3 linked regions of the Pelagibaculum spongiae genome follow. The protein of the gene in region 1 interacts with the protein of each later gene in a pairwise test. Links are inferred from orthologs where the notes say so. Each region holds a gene or a part of one and is shown in the gene's direction. Other genes may lie near its edges. The genes, in order: accC, cysM and ribD.

The links.
Region 2: the proteins of accC (region 1) and cysM interact in binary tests that used the Escherichia coli proteins (3 or more experiments, as listed by UniProt). The link is inferred for Pelagibaculum spongiae from one-to-one orthologs.
Region 3: the proteins of accC (region 1) and ribD interact in binary tests that used the Escherichia coli proteins (3 or more experiments, as listed by UniProt). The link is inferred for Pelagibaculum spongiae from one-to-one orthologs.

The regions. Positions count from the first base shown.
Region 1 is NZ_QDDL01000008.1:15,298-18,413, reverse strand. The notes cover bases 37-2,993. They hold accC (acetyl-CoA carboxylase biotin carboxylase subunit), read left to right. Parts: upstream 37-823; coding sequence 824-2,164; downstream 2,165-2,993. Other genes in these bases: prmA (50S ribosomal protein L11 methyltransferase), read left to right, coding at 2,232-2,993; accB (acetyl-CoA carboxylase biotin carboxyl carrier protein), read left to right, coding at 359-802; aroQ (type II 3-dehydroquinate dehydratase), read left to right, coding at 37-347. Also shown: more of aroQ, read left to right, coding at 1-36; more of prmA, read left to right, coding at 2,994-3,116. UniProt on the Escherichia coli protein: This protein is a component of the acetyl coenzyme A carboxylase complex; first, biotin carboxylase catalyzes the carboxylation of the carrier protein and then the transcarboxylase transfers the carboxyl group to form malonyl-CoA.
Region 2 is NZ_QDDL01000011.1:51,906-54,882, reverse strand. Bases 20-2,837 are described here. They hold cysM (cysteine synthase CysM), read left to right. Parts: upstream 20-887; coding sequence 888-1,787; downstream 1,788-2,837. Other genes in these bases: rlmD (23S rRNA (uracil(1939)-C(5))-methyltransferase RlmD), read left to right, coding at 1,738-2,837; DC094_RS18850 (ABC transporter substrate binding protein), read right to left, coding at 20-674. In the rest of the region: more of DC094_RS18850, read right to left, coding at 1-19; more of rlmD, read left to right, coding at 2,838-2,977. UniProt on the Escherichia coli protein: Two cysteine synthase enzymes are found. Both catalyze the same reaction. Cysteine synthase B can also use thiosulfate in place of sulfide to give cysteine thiosulfonate as a product.
Region 3 is NZ_QDDL01000001.1:66,991-69,917, reverse strand. What follows is about bases 154-2,921. They hold ribD (bifunctional diaminohydroxyphosphoribosylaminopyrimidine deaminase/5-amino-6-(5-phosphoribosylamino)uracil reductase RibD), read left to right. Parts: upstream 154-875; coding sequence 876-1,967; downstream 1,968-2,921. Other genes in these bases: ribBA (bifunctional 3,4-dihydroxy-2-butanone-4-phosphate synthase/GTP cyclohydrolase II), read left to right, coding at 2,842-2,921; DC094_RS00340 (riboflavin synthase), read left to right, coding at 1,997-2,686; nrdR (transcriptional regulator NrdR), read left to right, coding at 335-799; DC094_RS00355 (propionyl-CoA synthetase), read left to right, coding at 154-181. Also shown: more of DC094_RS00355, read left to right, coding at 1-153; more of ribBA, read left to right, coding at 2,922-2,927. UniProt on the Escherichia coli protein: Converts 2,5-diamino-6-(ribosylamino)-4(3h)-pyrimidinone 5'-phosphate into 5-amino-6-(ribosylamino)-2,4(1h,3h)-pyrimidinedione 5'-phosphate.

The DNA.
Region 1 (3,116 bases):
GTTTGATTAACACAGCAAAGCAGGCAGGTCATCAGCTTGAGGCATTTCAAAGCAATGCCGAGCATCTATTGATCGACCGAATCCACCAGTCCCACGGTGAAATCGATTTTATAATTTTTAATCCAGCTGCATTTACCCACACTAGCATTGCGCTGCGGGATGCCCTGCTGGCGGTTTCTATTCCGTTTATCGAAGTGCATCTTTCTAATGTGCATGCTCGGGAAAGTTTCCGCCATAAGTCATGGTTTTCTGATATCGCAATCGGCGTGATCTGTGGGCTGGGTCCCAAAGGCTATCAACTAGCGCTGGCGTCTGCGCTGGAGCGCTTGGCTAAACCGGCAAGTTAAGAGATATATCAATGGACATTCGTAAGATTAAAAAACTGATCGACTTGGTTGAAGATTCTGGCATTGCTGAACTTGAGATTTCTGAGGGTGAAGAATCTGTTCGCATCTCTCGCTACTCTCCAGCACCGACCCATTATGCAGCTGCACCTGTTGCGGCGGCTCCGGTTGCTGCTGTAGCACCTGCTGCTGTTGAAGCAGCTCCAGCGGCTGAAGTCATTGCAGGCCACCAGGTTAAATCCCCAATGGTGGGTACTTTCTATTCTGCGCCATCTCCAGGTGCTAAGCCTTTCGTTACTGAAGGTCAGAAAGTCAAAAAAGGCGACACCTTGTGCATCATCGAAGCGATGAAAATGCTCAACCAGATCGAAGCAGACAAATCTGGCATCGTGATGGCGGTATTGGCTGAAAATGGCCAACCAATCGAGTTCGGCCAGCCACTGGTTACCATTCAATAAATCGCAGGAGGCTCACTACCCATGCTTGAAAAGGTAGTTATCGCCAACCGTGGCGAAATCGCTCTGCGAATTTTGCGAGCTTGCCGGGAACTCGGCATTAAAACTGTTGCAGTTCACTCAGATGTAGATCGTGATTTGCTGCACGTTCGCTTGGCAGACGAAACGGTTTGTATTGGCCCTGCAGATTCTTCTGCCAGCTATTTGCAGATCCCATCGATCATTAGCGCCGCTGAAGTCACTGATTCAGTTGCGATTCACCCTGGCTATGGCTTTTTGGCAGAAAATGCTGACTTTGCTGAACAGGTAGAAAAAAGTGGCTTTACATTTATCGGCCCTAAGCCAGAAACCATCCGCCTAATGGGCGATAAGGTCAGCGCGATTGCGGCGATGAATAAAGCGGGCGTACCTTGCGTACCAGGCTCTGACGGCCCATTGGGTGATGATCCTGAACGCAATATACAAGTTGCCCGTGAGATTGGTTATCCGGTGATGATCAAGGCTTCTGGTGGCGGCGGTGGTCGTGGCATGCGAGTAGTTCATAGTGAAGCGGCATTATTAAACGCCATTTCCTTGACCAAAAGCGAAGCCTTATCTTTCTTCAGTAACGACATGGTTTACATGGAAAAATTCCTTGAAAACCCTCGTCACATTGAAATTCAGGTACTGGCTGACGGCCAAGGCAACGCAATTCATCTGGCAGAGCGCGATTGCTCAATGCAACGCCGTTGTCAGAAAGTGGTTGAAGAAGCACCTGCACCTGGCATTAGTGAAGAAGTGCGACAGCGCATTGGTGGTCGTTGCGCACAAGCTTGCGTAGAAATTGGTTATCGCGGTGCCGGTACGTTTGAGTTCTTGTTCCAAGACGGTGAATTTTACTTCATCGAAATGAACACTCGAATTCAGGTAGAGCACCCGATCACTGAAGAAATCACTGGTGTGGATTTGGTTCGCGAGCAGCTTTTGATTGCTTCTGGCCATCCATTATCACTTAAGCAGTCTGATATTAAGGTGAAGGGCCACGCGATCGAATGCCGTATCAACGCAGAAGATCCGGTTACCTTTATCCCAAGCCCTGGCAAGATTGATTTCTTCCATGCTCCTGGTGGGCCGGGCATCCGTTTTGATTCCCATATCTATAACGGTTATGTGGTGCCTCAGTATTACGATTCACTGCTCGGTAAGCTCATCAGCTACGGCACCGATCGTGATGCCGCGATTCGCAAAGCACTTATTGCTTTGGATGAAACGGTTATCGAAGGCATCAAAAGTAATATCGATCTTCACAAGGAAATCTTGCGTGACACCCAGTTCCAACAAGGTGGCACTAACATCCATTACCTTGAGAAAAAGCTCGGACTTTAATCGAGCCTTTCGCTATTATCTCAGGCCCGGTTTATACCGGGCCTTTTTTTTGTTTTAGGAAGTAGTAATGCCCTGGATCCAAATTCAATTATCCACCACCGAACAACAGCAAGAACAGTTTGAAGATTTATTGCTGGCTGCTGGTGCGGTTTCTGTCACGCTGCAAAACAATGGTGATGCCCCCATTCTGGAACCATTGCCTGGCGAAACGCCGTTATGGGGGAAGTTGCGGGTAATCGGCCTGTTTGAAGCAGATATCGATGTGAATCAGGTCACAAATTTCCTAAAAGAGCAGGTTGCAGTTGACCCGTTACCCGGCCTGAAAATTGAAGCGTTGGAAGACAAAGATTGGCATCGCGCTTGGATGGATGAATATCACCCCGTTCACTGCGGCGGTGAGTTATGGATCTGCCCTAGCTGGCTTGATGCGCCTCACCCTGAAGCGGTCAATGTCAGATTAGACCCTGGCATGGCTTTTGGTACCGGTACTCACCCAACTACTTTCCTTTGTCTAAAATGGTTAGCCGATCATCCCCCACAAGATTTACAGGTAATAGACTTCGGCTGCGGCTCAGGCATACTGGCTGTAGCCGCTGCACTACTGGGTGCAAACGTAGTTGATTGTATTGATATTGACCCTCAAGCTTTGCTCGCTACACGCGATAATGCTGAAAAGAATTCATTGAGTGAACAGCAAATCCGTAGCTGGTTGCCAGAACATGCTCCAGATTCGGTTGCTGACCTGTTAATCGCCAATATTTTAGCTGGCCCGTTGATAGAGCTTTCCTCTGAAATGGCAGCTAGAGTAAAACCAGGTGGTAAACTGGTGTTATCCGGTATACTTGAACATCAAGTACCGGCAATGCTCGATTGTTATAGCCAATGGTTTGAAATGTCCGAGCCAGAAATCCACCATGAAGGTTGGGCTCGACTGGACGGAATCAGAAAAGGA
Region 2 (2,977 bases), on another replicon or contig:
TGAATGTTGTTAGGTGCAATTATTTTGGGTTCTGGCAGTAAAATAACCGCATCAGCTCGTTTTAGTAGACGCTCAAGAATTCGCAATGGCATTTTGTTACCAGAAACTGTTGCGCCAATTAATGAATAGCCGTTACTGCGGGCAATATTTTTCAAGTTTGCTAAACGCTGCTGAGGTGGCGGAACTAGTGCAATCAGATTTTTGCTGTTGGGTATTATTGCTCGGGTGAGCTTCAGGTAGCGCTCAAATGGTTGGTCAGCAAGTACTATCGGCAGTGTTTTATGCCAGCTTGTGCCAAGCAGCGCCTTGTTGTTAACCATTAGAGCAATAGTCTTTTTATGGTCAAAACCTCGAGTTTGTGCGAGGCATTCTATTCCCAGGCAAACCAGCCAGTCGCCAGGATTTAAGAAAAGCTTTTTATCACTACTGAAAAGATGAAGTTGGCTGGAAAAATTACCACTATTACTGGCGAGCTGTTCTGCAAATGACTGATAGAACTTATGGATTGCAGGGCTGTGTGAATCGCCAGCGACAATAATTTTTTCTCTGGCAGCCAGTTGCTGTGAGAAAAAAGCGCTTAACAGTAACAGTGAAACTGCTCTGATGATCTTGAAAGTAGGTGATAAAATCAAAGGGATATCTATAGTTGTTTTTGTAATATGCTGGTTATGCATTCTAACAGTGCATTCCTTGGAACCTCAATAACTTCTGAAGGTCTTTAGCTAGTTGAATTGATAGATTGTTTAATAAATGAAAGGTCGACATCATTTCATGGTTGCTGTTTACCCGCGCTAACCCTATTAGTGCAACCGATAGCGAGGTTGAAGTCATTGTCAATCTGCAACAAATGATATGATGTACTGCCAAAAAGAGGTTCTGAGTAGAAAATGCGCTATCCAACAATAGCTGACCTAGTAGGAAATACGCCTCTGGTCGAGCTGACAAGAATCCTGAATGATAAATCTCGCAATAATAGAATTCTCGCCAAGCTAGAGGGCAATAACCCAGCTGGCTCGGTTAAAGACAGGCCTGCATTGAATATGATTGTGCAGGCTGAATTACGAGGCGAAATTCAAGCTGGCGATACTTTAATCGAAGCTACCAGCGGTAATACCGGTATTGCGCTTGCGATGGCTGCTTCGGTTAAAGGTTATAAATTGCGGCTAATTATGCCGGAAAATAGTACCCAAGAACGTAAAGATGCCATGCAGGCTTATGGCGCCGAATTAATCGGCGTTACTAAAGCGCAAGGAATGGAAGGTGCGCGAGATTTAGCTTTGGAAATGCAGCAGCGGGGTGAAGGTAAAGTACTTAATCAGTTTGCTAACCCTGATAACCCGAATGCGCATTACTTAACTACTGGGCCAGAAATTTGGCAACAAACCGACGGTGAAGTGAGCCACTTTGTTTCAGCTATGGGCACCACTGGAACTATTATGGGCGTGTCGCGCTATCTTAAAGAGCAAAATGAATCAGTCAGAATTGTGGGTGTTCAACCAGATGAAACCTCATCAATTCCCGGTATTCGCCGTTGGCCGAAAGCTTATTTACCAGAAATTTTTGAAGCGGTACGGGTTGATCAAACTATCGATGTTAATCAGGCCGAGTCAGAAGAAATGACCCGAAAACTATCTCGGGTTGAAGGATTATGTGCCGGCATTTCGTCTGGCGGAGCGCTTGCTGCAGCGTTGAAACTGGAACAGACCATAGAAAACGCCACAATTGTGGTGATTATTTGTGATCGGGGTGATCGTTACCTGTCCAGTGGTGTTTTTAGTCAGTCATAGTTTTTGGAGAAATCCCTTGGTTCGAATGGTTACTGGTGGGCGTAAACAACCGCCATTGCGACAAAATAATCAAAAGTTAACCTTAAAGGTTGATCGGTTAAGTCATGATGGTAGAGGGGTTGCCCATAATGATGGCAAGATTGTTTTTATTTCTGGTGCTTTGGCGGGAGAAATGGTTGAGTGCAGAATTGAAAAACAGTTATCTAAACAAGATCATGCCAGTTTATTAAAAGTGATCGAAGCCAGTCCACAGCGTATTGAACCATTTTGTAAGTATTTTGATAAATGTGGTGGTTGTAGCATGCAAATGTTGCAGCTAGAACAGCAAATCAGCCACAAGCAACAAATATTAGCGGAACAGCTAGCGCATTTTGCTGAATGTGAAGTTCAAAGCTGGCAGCCGCCGTTATTTTCTAATATTGAAAATACCGGTGAACAGGGTTATCGATATCGAGCCCGATTGCATGTTAATTACACTAAAGGTTTGGTTCAGGTCGGATTTTTACATGCATCCAGTCACAAAATAGTCGAGTTAAACGACGGCTGTCCGGTGCTAGTAAAACAATTGCGAGCCATTTTACCTTTGCTTCAACCGCTGTTGGCTGAAATTGCCAGTGGTTTTCGTGCCGATGAAATACAGCTTACTTATTCTGAGCAGAAAATTTCATTAGGTCTGGTGGGTGTAAAGCGGCAAAAGAAACCAGCTAAAAAAGTTATTTCTCATTTGCAGCAATGGGCTGAAATGCACCAAGTTTCGGTTTATTACCAGCTGCCAGATAACCCAATAGAAATGGTTTATGGAGATGAGTTTTTAATCTATCAAATCATGCCGGATCTGAAGTTAAAATTCTCACCATCTGATTTTACTCAAGTTAATCCCCAAATGAACCGGGCAATGATCAACCAAGCCCTGCAATGGATTGATATTCAACCGGCTAAACAATATTTAGATTTATTTTGTGGTTTAGGTAACTTCACTTTAGCTATGGCTAAATCAGGGGCTAATGTTACTGGCTTTGAGGTTGGGCAGGACATGGTTTTACGTGCCATGGATAATGCAAAACTGAATGGTTTGGAAAATGTAAACTTTATTAAGGCAGATCTGTTTAAGTCGATTGATCCAAAATGGCAAAAGCAACGCTTTGAAGCTATTTTGCTCGATCCGCCGCGCGCAGGCGCAGAGACAGTTT
Region 3 (2,927 bases), on another replicon or contig:
GAAAACCCGCTCGGGGAAAATCCTGAGAAAACTGCTGCGACAAATTGCCGATGGCGAGAGCTACACTATTCCTTCAACCATCGATGATCCTGAATGTATTGATGAAATTTCAATGATTATGGCGGAACGCGGTTTAATTGAACGCCAGCCAGTCAAAGAAGATGACGCACCACTTCAATAGCCTTCATTATTAAGAACACCCTATTGGCCGCATAGGTATTACCTTTGCGGCCAGAGTCTATAGTTCAAACCCATGCAAAGCGCTGGCCATGGTGTTAATATGCCGACCCTGTTTATTGAATGTACCCCTAAGGGTTAACGGCTAGCGAGCTCTATGCATTGTCCTTTTTGCCATGCCGATGACACCAAGGTCATCGACTCTCGACTGGTAGGGGGTGGATCCCAGATTCGCCGACGCCGCCAGTGTCAAACCTGTCAGGAACGCTTCACTACCTATGAAGTTGCCGAATTAGTGATGCCACGCATTATTAAGCGTGACGGCAATCGGGTGCCTTTTGACGAAGAAAAACTTCGCAGCGGAATTTTACGTGCGCTAGAAAAGCGTCCAGTCGCGGCAGAAGAAGTCGAAAAATCCATTACCCGCATCATGCATTCTTTGCGTGCCACCGGTGAGCGGGAAGTCCATTCTGATAAGCTCGGCGAGAAAGTAATGATCGAATTACGAGCACTCGATGAAGTAGCCTATGTTCGATTTGCTTCGGTTTACCGCAGCTTTCAAGATATCGAAGAATTCCGTGATGAACTAGACCGCATGGCCAGTGAAAAAACAGTCGATTAAGCCGGTTTTTTAATCGACTCATGACGATTGATATCTGCAGCTGGTTATTTTTAAAGCGTAGTGATGAGAGAAGTAAATGATCGCTGATGATCGCTGGATGAGCCTAGCTTTACAGCTGGCTGAAAAAGGCCGCTTTACCACACACCCTAACCCTCGGGTGGGCTGTGTATTGGTGAAAGATGATCAAGTGATTGGCCAGGGCTGGCATCATCAGGCAGGCCAACCCCACGCCGAAATCAATGCGCTGGCCGATGCCAAAGCACAAGGCAATGCAACTGAAGGTGCCACCGCCTATGTAACACTTGAGCCGTGTTCTCACCATGGGCGAACAGGCCCTTGTTGCCAAGCATTGGCTAAGGCCAAAGTGGTTCGAGTGGTTGCAGCGATGCAAGATCCTAACCCACAGGTTGCAGGTAAAGGCCTTGGCTACTTGCAAAATCAAGGCATCATCACCACATCTGGCGTGCAACAAGCAGCGGCGCGCGCCTTGAATGTTGGATTTCTATCTCGAATGGAAAAAGGTCGGCCGTGGATTCGCCTGAAATTGGCAATGAGTCTAGATGGTCGTACCGCCATGGATAATGGCCAAAGCAAGTGGATTACCTCCGCTGCCGCTAGGGCCGATGTGCAGCGAATGCGCGCTGAAGCTGACGCTATTTTAACCGCAACCGGCACTTTGCTGGCAGATGATCCAAAGCTGGATGTTCGAGATGAAGGCGCATTTCAGCTGCCTGAATTACACCGCCAACCTTTGCGAGTGATTGTTGATTCTAAATTGCAAACGCCGCATCAGGCACGCATTTTTGAATCGAATGGTCAGGTATTAATCGCTTCAGCAATTAAAGGCGAACATCCGCAGGCTGAAGTGGTTCAGTTGCCACAGCAAAATTCACAACGGGTCGATTTAATTCGATTGATGGATTTGCTGGGGCAGCGAGAAATTAACCAGATTCATGTTGAAGCAGGTCCGGTTTTAGCTGCGAGTTTGCTTAAAGCAGGATTGGTTGATGAGCTGGTGGTTTATATGGCAGCCAAATTAATGGGAAATACTGCCAGAGGTTTATTTGATTTACCTGAATTACAGCAAATGGCCGATGCTATTGATCTGCAAATTCAGGATATTCGCGCCATCGGCAAAGATTGGCGAATTACTGCAACGGTTTTATAGCCGAGCTTAAAGTTGAATCAGGATAGAAGATGTTTACCGGAATTGTTGAAGCGATAGGTAAAATCCGCGCAGTTACCCCAAAGGGTGAAGATTTTGTTGTCTCAGTAGATTCAGCCAGTCTTGATCTGTCCGATGTTCAATTGGGTGATTCGATTGCAGTCAATGGCGTTTGTTTAACCGCCACAAAATTACCCTCACAAGGGAAAGGTTTCGAAGCCGATGTTTCAGGCGAAACCTTGAGTTTGACTACATTAGGCAAACTCAACTCTGGTGATTCGGTTAATCTGGAAAAAGCGCTAACACCAACCACCCGCTTGGGCGGTCACTTGGTGAGTGGCCATGTCGACGGCATCGGCCAATTACTTAAGCGTTATACTTCCGGGCGCAGCGAAAGATTTTTAATCCGTCCTCCAAAAAGTTTGGCGCACTACATTGCCCGCAAAGGCTCAATCACGATTGATGGTGTCAGTTTGACGGTCAATAAATTGATCGGTGATGACTTTGAGCTCAATCTGGTGCCGCACACGCTTCAAAGAACAACCCTTCAGTGGTTAAAAGCCGGTGACAGCATCAACCTAGAAGTTGATTTGTTGGCGCGTTATCTGGAGCGATTGCTTCAGCGCAATACAACCACTGATGATAATGACGAGAATGGCGACACATCAGCAGCCACTGGTTTATCACTGGAACATTTGGCCAAATGCGGTTTTCTCGGCTAATCCGAGCAAACCAGTAATAGTGAGTAGGTTAGATAGGGTTTAGCACCATCTGATTTACTCAATTTGGTTAAGTGATGTGTTTGGGTAAGCGTTCTATCCAACACAGCTTTTAGTAAAACCAGTTTGAAGATAACAGTCCAAGACGAGTAGATATGATGGCAGAGCAGCAAGGTCTGAACACCACAGAAGAAATAATCGAGGACATTCGCCAGGGGAAAATGGTCATCGTAATGGATGACGA